DNA from 2 places in the Mediterraneibacter butyricigenes genome. Region 1 is predicted to be linked to the other one. Evidence: a T-box and tRNA genes for the amino acid it is inferred to sense, from the RefSeq annotation. Region 1 holds a T-box; the other holds one or more tRNA genes.
The links. A T-box is a leader RNA that pairs with one kind of tRNA and senses whether it is charged. The one in region 1 lies ahead of leuS (leucine--tRNA ligase), so its partner is inferred to be a tRNA-Leu.
Positions count from the first base shown of each region.

Region 2: it encodes a tRNA-Leu, which carries the amino acid that the T-box ahead of leuS (leucine--tRNA ligase) is inferred to sense. The anticodon was not compared.

Region 1 is NZ_BHGK01000001.1:2,648,602-2,654,326, reverse strand. Features, by position in the region: gene leuS (leucine--tRNA ligase) at 1-1,366, opposite strand, end outside; T-box leader at 1,461-1,730, opposite strand; gene KGMB01110_RS13050 (LytR/AlgR family response regulator transcription factor) at 1,887-2,606, shown strand; gene KGMB01110_RS13045 (sensor histidine kinase) at 2,622-3,908, shown strand; gene KGMB01110_RS13040 (flavodoxin) at 4,076-4,507, opposite strand; gene KGMB01110_RS13035 (DUF3793 family protein) at 4,504-5,100, opposite strand; gene KGMB01110_RS13030 (hypothetical protein) at 5,349-5,725, shown strand, end outside.
Region 2 is NZ_BHGK01000001.1:1,263,259-1,268,983, reverse strand. Features, by position in the region: gene rpsR (30S ribosomal protein S18) at 11-274, shown strand; gene KGMB01110_RS06225 (THUMP domain-containing class I SAM-dependent RNA methyltransferase) at 494-1,651, shown strand; gene KGMB01110_RS06220 (XTP/dITP diphosphatase) at 1,655-2,254, shown strand; gene KGMB01110_RS06215 (metallophosphoesterase family protein) at 2,335-2,814, shown strand; tRNA gene KGMB01110_RS06210 (tRNA-Pro) at 3,005-3,079, shown strand; tRNA gene KGMB01110_RS06205 (tRNA-Gly) at 3,085-3,155, shown strand; tRNA gene KGMB01110_RS06200 (tRNA-Arg) at 3,210-3,283, shown strand; tRNA gene KGMB01110_RS06195 (tRNA-His) at 3,289-3,362, shown strand; tRNA gene KGMB01110_RS06190 (tRNA-Gln) at 3,380-3,451, shown strand; tRNA gene KGMB01110_RS06185 (tRNA-Lys) at 3,492-3,564, shown strand; gene KGMB01110_RS06180 (ECF transporter S component) at 3,907-4,440, shown strand; tRNA gene KGMB01110_RS06175 (tRNA-Leu) at 4,505-4,583, shown strand; gene KGMB01110_RS06170 (PTS mannitol transporter subunit IICB) at 4,749-5,725, shown strand, end outside.

The DNA of each region.
Region 1 (5,725 bases):
GAAGTTCTTCTTCCGGTACCGGCACATTTCCGCATTTCGGACAATGTACAATCGGAATCGGTTCTCCCCAGTAACGCTGACGAGAGAATACCCAGTCACGCAATTTGTAATTTACAGTTGCTTTTCCGATTCCACGCTCTTCGATGATATGCGGTGCCTCTTTTTTCAGAACTGCGGATTCCATACCATCCCACTCGCCGGAATTGATCATGGTTCCGGAAGCCTCTGTATAAGCTTCTGTCATATTTTCAATGGCTTTTCCGTCTTTTGCGATTACCTGAATAATCGGAATGTCAAATTTCTTTGCGAATTCAAAGTCACGGTCATCATGAGCCGGTACACACATGATCGCACCGGTACCGTAATCAGCCAGTACATAGTCAGACAGCCAGATCGGTACTTTTGCTCCGTTGATCGGATTGATTGCATAACTTCCGGTAAATACACCGGTCTTCTCTTTATCCTGCAGACGGTCTACGTTGGATTTCATGGAAGAATCATAGATGTATTTCTCTACGACTTCTTTGCGTTCTTCTGTGGCAAGAGATGCTGCCAGGGCATGTTCCGGTGCCAGTACCATAAAGGTTGCTCCGTAAAGGGTATCCGGTCTGGTGGTATAGACTGTAATCTCATCTTCACGTCCGTCTACTTTGAAGTTTACTTCTGCTCCGTAAGATTTACCGATCCAGTCTGTCTGCATCTTCTTTACTTTTTCCGGCCAGTCCAGTTTGTCCAGGTCATTCAGTAATCTTTCTGCATAAGCGGTGATCTTCAGCATCCACTGACGAAGATTTTTCTTGGTTACTTCTGCTCCGCAGCGTTCGCATTTACCGTTGACTACTTCTTCGTTTGCCAGACCTGTCTTACAGGACGGACACCAGTTGATCGGGAATTCCTTTTCATAAGCCAGACCTTCTTTGAACATCTTTACGAAGATCCACTGTGTCCATTTGTAGAATTCAGGATCTGTGGTATTCACTTCCATATCCCAGTCATAAAGAGCTGCGATCTCATTGATCTGTCTCTTAATATTTGCCACATTGTTGGCAGTAGATTTTGCCGGATGTACTCCCATCTTGATTGCATAGTTCTCTGCCGGAAGTCCGAACGCATCCCAGCCCATCGGATGAACGATATAATATCCCTGCTGAAGCTTGTATCTGCTCCATACATCGGAGATAACATATCCTCTCCAGTGTCCTACATGAAGACCATTTCCTGACGGATACGGGAACATATCCAGACAATAATATTTCTTCTTCGGATTGCCCTGTTCATCCACTTTCGGATTCACCGGGTTCTCTTCCCACTTTTCTCTCCATTTGTTCTCGATTGCCTTATGGTTGTAAACAATCTTTGCTGCCATTTTTATATCCTCCTTTTTGCCTGATGGCATACATTGAACCTGCCACCGGCAGCTTCTCTTGCATACTTTGGTATATAGAAAGCCTTCTCATCTCATAAGAGACGAAAAGGCTTTATTTCCGCGGTACCACTCTCATTCATCTGCCCTTCGCAGATACACTCGTATCTTCTGTAACGGGAAGCCCCGCCATCTGCCTACACATCACCTGCACATCTCATAGCCTGAAATCATCTCATTCACAAGATCTCTGTCACTTCAGCAGAGGAACTCCGAGGTGAGTTGGGAGATCACGCTGTTGCCTCGCACCTGCCGGCAACTCTCTGGAATACGCTGTTCTCTTACTATTCCTCTTCATCGTCTCTTCAATAATACTTCCTTATTATAAAAACAACATTAAAATAAGTCAAGCAATTTCTTAAGATTCCCCGTGTTTTCCGCGTCTTTCGACATTTGCATTTTCGTCAGAAATCAATTAAAATAAAAATGTTATATCTTAGGAATAGAAATTGAGGAATTTACTATGTTTAACATTTCAGTCTGTGACGACAGTCCTATTTTTTTACAGATCACCACAGAATTTATCCATAAATGGTCCAAAGAGCGTAATATCCCCGTTATGATTTCTACTTTCGAAAACGGAGATGAACTTCTCTCCCATCACCGGGAAGAACCTGCCGATATTATATTTCTGGACATCATTATGCCCATGTTCAACGGCATGGAGGCCGCAAAAATCCTGCGTAAGACCGACCGGGATGCAAAAATCATCTTTCTGACTTCCTCTCCGGAATTCGCGCTGGAGTCTTATGAAGTCAAAGCTGAAAATTATCTGTTGAAGCCCATCTCCTACGATAGGCTTCAGTCCGTACTGGACGATTGTCTTACGGAATTTCAGAACGAACCGGAGCATCTGATCCTGAAGACTTCTTACGGTTATCAGAAGCTTTATTTTCATGAGATCGAATACGCAGAGGCTCAGAATAAACGTGTGACCTTTCGTTTGATCACCGGACAGACTGTGGAATCTGTTGCTCCCTTTTACTTTTTTGAAAAACAACTTTCCGGTCATCCGGCTTTCTTCAAATGTCACCGCAGTTATTTGGTCTATCTTCCAAATGTAGATCACTTCAACACAACCGAACTTCTGACCAAATCCGGCCATTGCATTCCGATTGCAAGAAGTTACAGCAAAACATTCAAAGAAGCTTATTTTGCCCTGATGTTCCAGGAAACATTCTAGGAAAGGAATCCTGTCATGCTTTTGTCTGTTTTATCTGCCATCCACATGGTCACAACCTTATTGTTCGGCGTCTACATTTCCGCTTCGATCCTCGGGATCCTTATGAATCGGAAAAATATACTCTGCCTGCTGGCTTTCTCCGCGATCACCGGTCTCTGTTCTTCCGCATCCTATCTGTTTCTCGGAAATGCACAGGCCGAACAGCTCTATCCTTTTCTGATCCACCTGCCACTGATCTTATTTTTCACCCTGTTTTATCATTGTTCTCTGATCTTAAGTGGAATCGCTGTCTTTACAGCCTATCTGTGCTGCCAGATCAGCAACTGGATTGGAATTGCCGCAAGGGAATTAAGCGGGCAGCTCTGGATTTATTACGTGGTTCGCATCGGGATTACCCTTGTTATTTTTGTATTTCTTTTCCGTTATATGCCCCAGATCATGCGGCGCCTGACTCAGAAAAGCACCAAAATTCAATTAATCTTCGGTCTGGTTCCTTTCGTTTACTATCTGTTTGATTATGTCACCAGTGTTTACACCTCTCTGCTCTATTCCGGTCGTGCCGTTGTCGCAGAGTTTCTTGGTTTCATTCTGTGTATTTCTTATCTCATGTTTCTGTGCCTGTATTTTCACCAGTATGAAGAGAATCTGGAAGAAAAACAACGCTATTCCCTGTTGAAAATGAAACGCTCGCAGTCTGAAAAAGAACTGATTGCCTTACAGCGTTCCCGGCAGACCATTTCCCTGATGCGCCATGATCTTCGCCATTATCTTGCCGGCATTTCCGCGCTTCTGGAAAACGGAGAAACACAGAAAGCCCGAGAATTCATCCAGGAGATCCTGCAGACCTCTGATCGAACCATCCTGAAATCTTACAGTCGCAATGAAACCGTCAATCTGATACTTTCTTTCCAGGAAGACACTGTCTCCTCCAAAAAGATCCAATTGATCACCACGCTGGAACTTCCTGAAGTCCTTCCGGTTTCTGATGTAGATCTGACTACTATTTTATCCAACGCTCTGGAAAATGCGATTCACGCCACTTCCATGCTTCCGGAAACCGATCGAAAAATCCAGCTTTCCATGCGAATTGCCAATGACAAGCTTCTGCTCTCGATTCAGAACCCTTTCCTTGTCCGTCCTGAAATCGTAGATGGTCTGCCCCAGACTTCCAAAAAAGGTCACGGACTTGGCACCAGAAGCATCTGGTATACGGTAGAACGCCTTCACGGGAATTGTCAGTTTTCTGTGGAGGGAGAAGAATTTATCCTGCGAATCATTCTTCCACTTCATAACCCGGACTAAGTGCGAACGGTTGCCTTATGCATTCCTTTTGCGGAAAAATCAGGATAGTAAGCTAAAAAAGAGGAGAAACACGCACGGTGTTTCTCCTTTTCTCAGTCTTGGATTTGATTTTTCTGGATTGTTTGAATTACGTTCTTTCGATTTCTTTCCCGGACGTTCTGTACGGTTTATGCCTGTGCAGCCAGTTCTTTTCCTGCTGCTTCGCACTCTGCGATTGCATCGTCATCCGGCTCATTGTTTGCCATGATTCCGTCTGCTGCTACCATAACAGCTCCTGCCTGAGTCATACGCTCTACCCAGTCACGCATCCATTCTCCGTCTCCCCATCCGTAGGATCCGAATAACAGAATTTTCTTTCCGGATACCAATGGTTCCAGTGCTTCTACGAACGGCTCCATTTCTCCTTCTTCCAACTGTTCTACACCCATGGACGGGCATCCAAGTGCAAATGCAGTTTCGGATGCGAGAGCCTGCACATCAGCACTTCCTACATCTATGATCTGCGGTGTTTGACCTCCTGCTTCAATTCCTCTTGCAACTGCCTCTGCCATTGTTGCTGTGTTACCTGTTCCACTCCAGTATACGACTGATACGCTCATAATAACCTCCTTGTGATCTCAAAAATAGATTCGCCCTTTATAAATTCTTCAACCGCACAGGTCTTTGCGCGGTCATAAGCATTGAAAATCGCCATGGCATTTGCCGGATTGTGGTAGACCTTCCAGTACCCGTTACAGAGAAAATCTTTCCCCTGTTTCCTGATGAAATCTTTCACATCTTCCATCGGATATTCCAGAAAAGCACCGATCTCATGCGGAAAGCTCAGACCAATCTTTGCAAACTCTCTGCATCTGGCAGCCAATCTGTACAGATTTGAGTCCAGTGTGTCATCTTCATATCCATATTCTCTTAAGAAGAGATGTACCTGCTCCTTTTTCAGATGTTCCATAAGTGCCCGCTTTCTGTAAAAAAGCACCAGACTGCGTCCCTTGCTGCAATACAGGATCCGGTATGTGATTCCCGTTCCCGCTAGTAATTCTGTCAAGTATCCACAGGACGAAGTTGCCATCGTCATAATATTCGAGACTTTGATCCCTTTTAACAACGGCGCACACTGCAAAATGATCTGAAACTGAAGTTTCACTTTTGTATCAGGATTTGTGTAGTAATAAGACAATAATTCCTCTGGCATATCTGACCTTTCTTTTTTTGATATTGATTTTCAATATCATTTATATTATCATGCGATTTTTCCTATTGCAATAAAATAACTGATAATATTTTCTCACAAAAATAATTTTTTTATTAACTCTGCTTTTTATGTTGTTCCATTAGTTCATTTCGTGTATAATGGAACCATACAAATGTACTGAGAGATATCCTTTTTATATTCCTATTTTTTATACCCCTCAGTAAATACATATAAAAGGAGAATTTGCCATGGTAAATGTATTGACAGGTCCAAAAGGGAGCGGAAAAACACAGCAAATGATCGATTTAGCAAACGAAGCGGTTAAGACATCATCGGGGAATGTTGTTTTAATCAAGAAACGTCACACGGATACTTCCAGTGTTGATTTTAATGTTCGCGCGATTTGTATGGCCGATTATGCGGACATCACCAATATTGAAGAATTTAAAGGCTTTTTGTACGGAATGGTTGCAGGAAACCACGACATCGAGACTATTTTTATCGACGGCGTTTTAAAACAGGTTGATATTTCTATTGACAATTTATCTATGTTTATAGATATCCTTAAGAAACTCTCTGAAGAGAATAAGATCGAATTCTATATCAGCATCAGTGCAAGTCTGGA
Region 2 (5,725 bases), 1.4 Mb from region 1:
GATATGCAAGATGGCTTACGAAAAAGGTAAATCAGAAGGCGGTTTCAGAAGAAGAGGCCCGGTTCGCAGAAGAAAAAAAGTCTGCGTATTCTGTGGAAAAGAAAATAATGAAATCGATTATAAAGATGTAGCAAAGCTTAGAAAATATGTTTCTGAGAGAGGTAAGATTCTTCCGAGAAGAATTACCGGAAACTGCGCAAAACATCAGAGAGCTCTTACCGTAGCAATCAAGAGAGCACGTCACATCGCTCTTATGCCGTATACAGCTGAGTAATCAGAGCGGTAGAAGCGCTTAGAAAGCAATAGCGGCCGTCACTGTAAGAATACAGTGGCGGCTTTTTGCATGGCTTGACTTTTGCAAGGGCAGAACGTAAGATAGAATGAGTACAGAATATCAAAAAGGACAAAAATCAAGAGCAACGGAGCATAGGACCGACAGTAATAAAAACAGTGAAAGAACAGTGAGTCTTACAAGAGGAAGAAAGAGGAAGTAATGAGAAGATTTGAATTGATCGCACCCTGCCATTTTGGAATGGAGGCAGTTTTAAAACGGGAAATCCTGGATCTTGGATATGAAATATCGCAGGTAGAAGATGGAAGGGTTACATTTATCGGAGATGAAGAGGCCATCTGTCAGGCAAATATATTTTTGAGAACTGCGGAAAGAATTCTGGTTAAGGTGGGCAGTTTCAAGGCGGTGACCTTTGAGGAATTGTTCGATAAGACCAAAGCACTTCCATGGGAAGAGTATATTCCGGAAAATGGAAAATTCTGGGTGAAAAAGGCTTCTTCTGTAAAAAGTAAACTGTTCAGTACGTCTGATATCCAGTCTATTATGAAAAAAGCCATGGTGGAACGGATGAAGAGTAAATACCATAAAAGCTGGTTTGAAGAGGATGGAGCAGAATATCCGGTGCGCGTTTTTCTGATGAAGGATCAGGTGACGATCGGTTTGGATACCTCGGGAGAATCCCTTCACAAAAGAGGATACCGTAAACTGTCCGGTAAAGCGCCGATTACGGAGACATTGGCATCTGCGTTGATCATGCTGACACCCTGGAGGGCAGACCGGATCCTGGTCGATCCGTTTTGCGGAAGCGGAACATTTCCGATCGAGGCAGCGATGATGGCGGCTTCGATTGCACCGGGAATGAATCGTTCTTTTACGGCGGAGGCCTGGACGAATCTGGTGGCGAAAAAGCAGTGGTATGACGCGATGGATGAGGCAAATGATCTGGTAAAACGTGATGTGGAAGTGGATATCCAGGGCTATGACATCGATGGAGATGTGATTAAGGTGGCCAGAGAAAATGCACAGGTGGCAGGTGTGGATCATATGATTCATTTTCAGCAGCGCGCGGTGAAAGATTTGAGCCATCCGAAAAAATATGGTTTTGTGATCACCAATCCTCCTTATGGAGAGCGATTAAATGAAAAAGAAACTCTGCCGGCATTGTATCGGGAATTTGGAGAAAGTTTCAAAAAGCTGGATTCCTGGTCCGCATATATGATCACGTCTTATGAGGATGCAGAGCGGTATTTTGGACGCAAAGCAGATAAAAACCGTAAGATTTACAATGGAATGATTAAGACCTATTATTATCAGTTTCTGGGACCGAAACCGCCCAGAAAGCATCGGGAGGAACGATAGATCATGGGGAAAAGAATTGTATTTGCTACAGGAAATGCACATAAAATGATAGAGATCCGACAGATTTTAGAAGATCTGGGGATGCCGGTGATTTCGATGAAAGAAGTGGGCGTAGATCCGGAAATTATAGAAGACGGAACAACCTTCGAGGAAAATGCACTGATCAAGGCGCGTGAGGTTGCAAAGCTTCTTCCGAATGATATTGTGCTGGCGGATGATTCCGGTCTGGAAGTGGATGCCCTGAATAAAGAACCGGGGATTTATTCAGCCAGATATGCGGGAGAAAACACCTCTTACGAGATAAAAAACCAGTTGATCCTGGATCGGGTGAAAGATGTTCCAGAGGAAAAGAGAACCGCAAGATTTGCCTGCGCGGTGGCAGCAGTGTTCCCGGATGGTACGGAAAAGGTTGTGCGCGAAAATATGGAAGGCCGGATTGCGTATGAGAGTGCCGGTGCCAATGGATTTGGCTATGATCCGATTTTTTATCTGCCGGAATATGGCTGTACTTCAGCAGAATTGTCCCCGGAGGATAAAAATGCCATTAGCCACAGAGGAAAAGCACTTCGTGCGATGCGTGTTGTGATAGAAGCGAAAGAATAGAATAGATAAGGCGATAATTCGGAAATCCGGAAGGAAAGTACAGAGTAACCAGAGAAGAAAAATTATAGGAAATGAAAGAAATGAGAACGTTAATAATAAGTGATACTCACGGAAGACATGAAGGAGTCGATGAGATCCTGGAGCGTGAGGGAGAGTTTGATATGCTGATCCATCTGGGGGATGTGGAAGGCGGAGAAATCTATCTGGATGTGATGTTTGAATGTCCAAAATATATTGTGCGCGGAAATAATGATTTTTTTGCACCCCATCCGTATGAAGAAGAGTTTGATCTGGGACCGCATCATATCATGATTACCCACGGACACCATTATCATGTGTCAACCGGACCGGAAATTTTAAAAGAAGAAGCATTGTCGATCGGGGCGGATGTGGTGATGTTCGGGCATACACACCGGCCGTATTTTGAACAGGATGAGGATATTACGGTGTTGAATCCGGGAAGTGTGTCCTATCCGAGACAGGAAGGCAGACGGGGAAGCTATATGATTATGGAAATGGATGAAGAAGGGGATTTGAAATTCGAGCAGAAATTTTTGTAGGAAAACTATGGTTCTTTGTGCAAAATCACGGTGAAAAACGAGGAAAAGCATGGCGAGAGGTGCTGAAAAGGCCTTCAAAAAAATATTTTGAAAAAAATGAAAATTTTTGTTGACATTATGGATTCTCTGTAATATAATAATTCTTGCGTCGCGGGGTACTAAAGAAATCGCACAAACGACATGCGACTGACGGGGTGTGGCTCAGCTTGGCTAGAGCGCCTGGTTTGGGACCAGGAGGTCGCAGGTTCGAATCCTGTCACCCCGATTTGTGCGGGTGTAGTTCAATGGTAGAACACCAGCCTTCCAAGCTGGATACGTGGGTTCGATTCCCATCACCCGCTTTCCTGTAACAATATAAGTTATAAGGATTCAATAGCGAGAGAAAAAGTCTTTCTGAGTCTGTAGCTCAGCTGGATAGAGCAACGGCCTTCTAAGCCGTAGGTCGAGGGTTCGAATCCCCCCAGGCTCGTCATGGTGGGTATGGTGCAGTTGGTTAGCGCGCCAGATTGTGGTTCTGGATGTCGTGGGTTCGAGTCCCACTACCCACCCTTTTAAGTCTGATTGATGGGCTATCGCCAAGCGGTAAGGCACAGGACTTTGACTCCTGCATTCGCTGGTTCGAATCCAGCTAGCCCAGTTTTGGGTAGCTGAAAAGTGAACCATTCAAAATTAAATATGGGCGTGTAGCTCAGGTGGTAGAGCACTTGACTTTTAATCAAGTTGTCCGGGGTTCGAATCCCCGCACGCTCAGGACTAGTAAAATGGCGGAAAACCTTGTAAACAATGGGTTTTCCGTTATTTTTATGTATTCCTGTTAGCACCACTTAACACCACAGAAACGCACAGGAAAACGTGGTAAATGCGTGGTGAAAATGGTGTTGCGTGGTAAAAGCGTGGTACAAAATCATGCCTTTTTTAGGTAGGTATCCAGCCGATCCAAAGCGGTAGAAATAAGCGAAAACAGGGAGATAGTTCGAAAACAAAACTGGCTTGCTTAAATTTTGATAAACTGGCTGTTTGAATCGAACCAATATTGCGGTAAAGTAAGTGCAGTCGTAAATAGGGCAAACAAATGAGGAAAGAGGTAATACTATGAATTCTAATTTAAAGAAAATTGTGATGACAGCACTTTTTGCCGCATTGGCTTGTGTAGCAACCATGTCAATCCGTATTCCTACACCGGGAACCAGCGGATATATCCATCCGGGAGATGCAGTTGTAATCTTGTCCGGCGTGATTCTGGGACCGGTATATGGTCTGCTGGCAGGAGGAATCGGTTCTGCGATGGCGGATCTGTTGGGAGGATATTTTGTCTATGTACCGATTACATTTGCAATCAAGGGACTGATCGCTCTGGTATCTGCTCTGATCTATCAGAGTGTTGGAAAGAATTCCAAGTCACGTTATGTAGCCGTAATTTTAGGTGGCGTGATTGATATTATCTTTGTAGCAGGTGGATATTTTGTATGCGAATCCTTCCTGTATGGAGCATCAGCAGCGGCAGCAAGTATTCCGGCAAATATTATCCAGGGAGTCGGCGGACTGGTTCTGGCAGCAGTATTGTATCCGGTATTGATGGCGGCTCCGGATATGAGACAGATGGCTTATGAAGTAAAGCAGAAATAAAAAAGGTTCTGCCGCGGTTGACACGTCAAGAGCGCATGGTGTATAGTATACAGGTACGACATTTGCGGTCATGGCGGAATGGCAGACGCGCTGGTCTTAGGAGCCAGTGGGCAACCGTGTGGGTTCAAGTCCCACTGACCGCAGAGAAAAAGTGATGAGATTTGGCACTATATATTGGTGACAAATCTCATTTTCTATTTATTGAAAAAATGTAAAAGCGCCGGATATAATGGGGATAGAAACAAGGAAAGAGATTGATTGGCCAATCATACCTCTGCAAACGATGGGTAAAATGAGGTGTGAAATCAATGAAAGAAAAAGTACAGGTATTTGGACGTTTTTTAAGCGGAATGGTAATGCCAAACATTGGCGCGTTTATCGCGTGGGGACTCATTACGGCACTGTTCATTGAAACCGGATGGTTCCCGAATGAAACATTTGCAAAACTGGTAACACCGATGTCGTCGATGTTGCTTCCACTTTTGATCGCATATACAGGCGGGGAAGTGGTAGCCGGAAAACGAGGCGGAGTGATCGGTGCGATTGCGACCATGGGTGTGATTGTCGGAAGCGATATTCCGATGTTTATCGGGGCAATGATCGTGGGACCGCTTTCAGCCTGGATTTTAAAGAAATTCGATCAGGCGATCGAGGGACATACACCGGCGGGATTTGAAATGCTGGTCAATAATTTTTCACTGGGAATTATCGGTGCAATTCTGGCACTTCTGGCGATGAAGGGAATTACACCGCTGGTAAACGGATTAAATGAAGCGATGAGAGCCGGCGTGGGATTCTTCGTGGATCACAGACTGCTGCCATTGACCAGCGTATTTATTGAACCGGCAAAGGTTCTGTTCCTGAATAATGCCATCAACCATGGAATTTTATCACCGATGGGAATTCAGCAGGTAGAGGAAGTCGGAAAATCTATTTTCTTCCTGCTGGAAGCGAATCCGGGACCGGGACTTGGCGTCCTTCTGGCATATTGTATTGCGGGAAAAGGAAGCGCAAAGAGTTCTGCACCTGGGGCAGTGATTATCCATTTCTTCGGTGGAATCCATGAAATTTATTTTCCATATATTTTAATGAATCCGTTGCTGATCTTATCGACGATCGCAGGAGGAGCAAGCGGAATTTTCCTGTTTAATTTGTTTGGAGTAGGTCTGACGGCACCGGCTTCACCAGGAAGTATTCTGGCGATTTTGATGATGGCGGAACGGCACAGTTATCTGGGATTGGTTGTGGGAGTCGTTGTATCTGCCGCAGTTTCTCTCCTGATCAG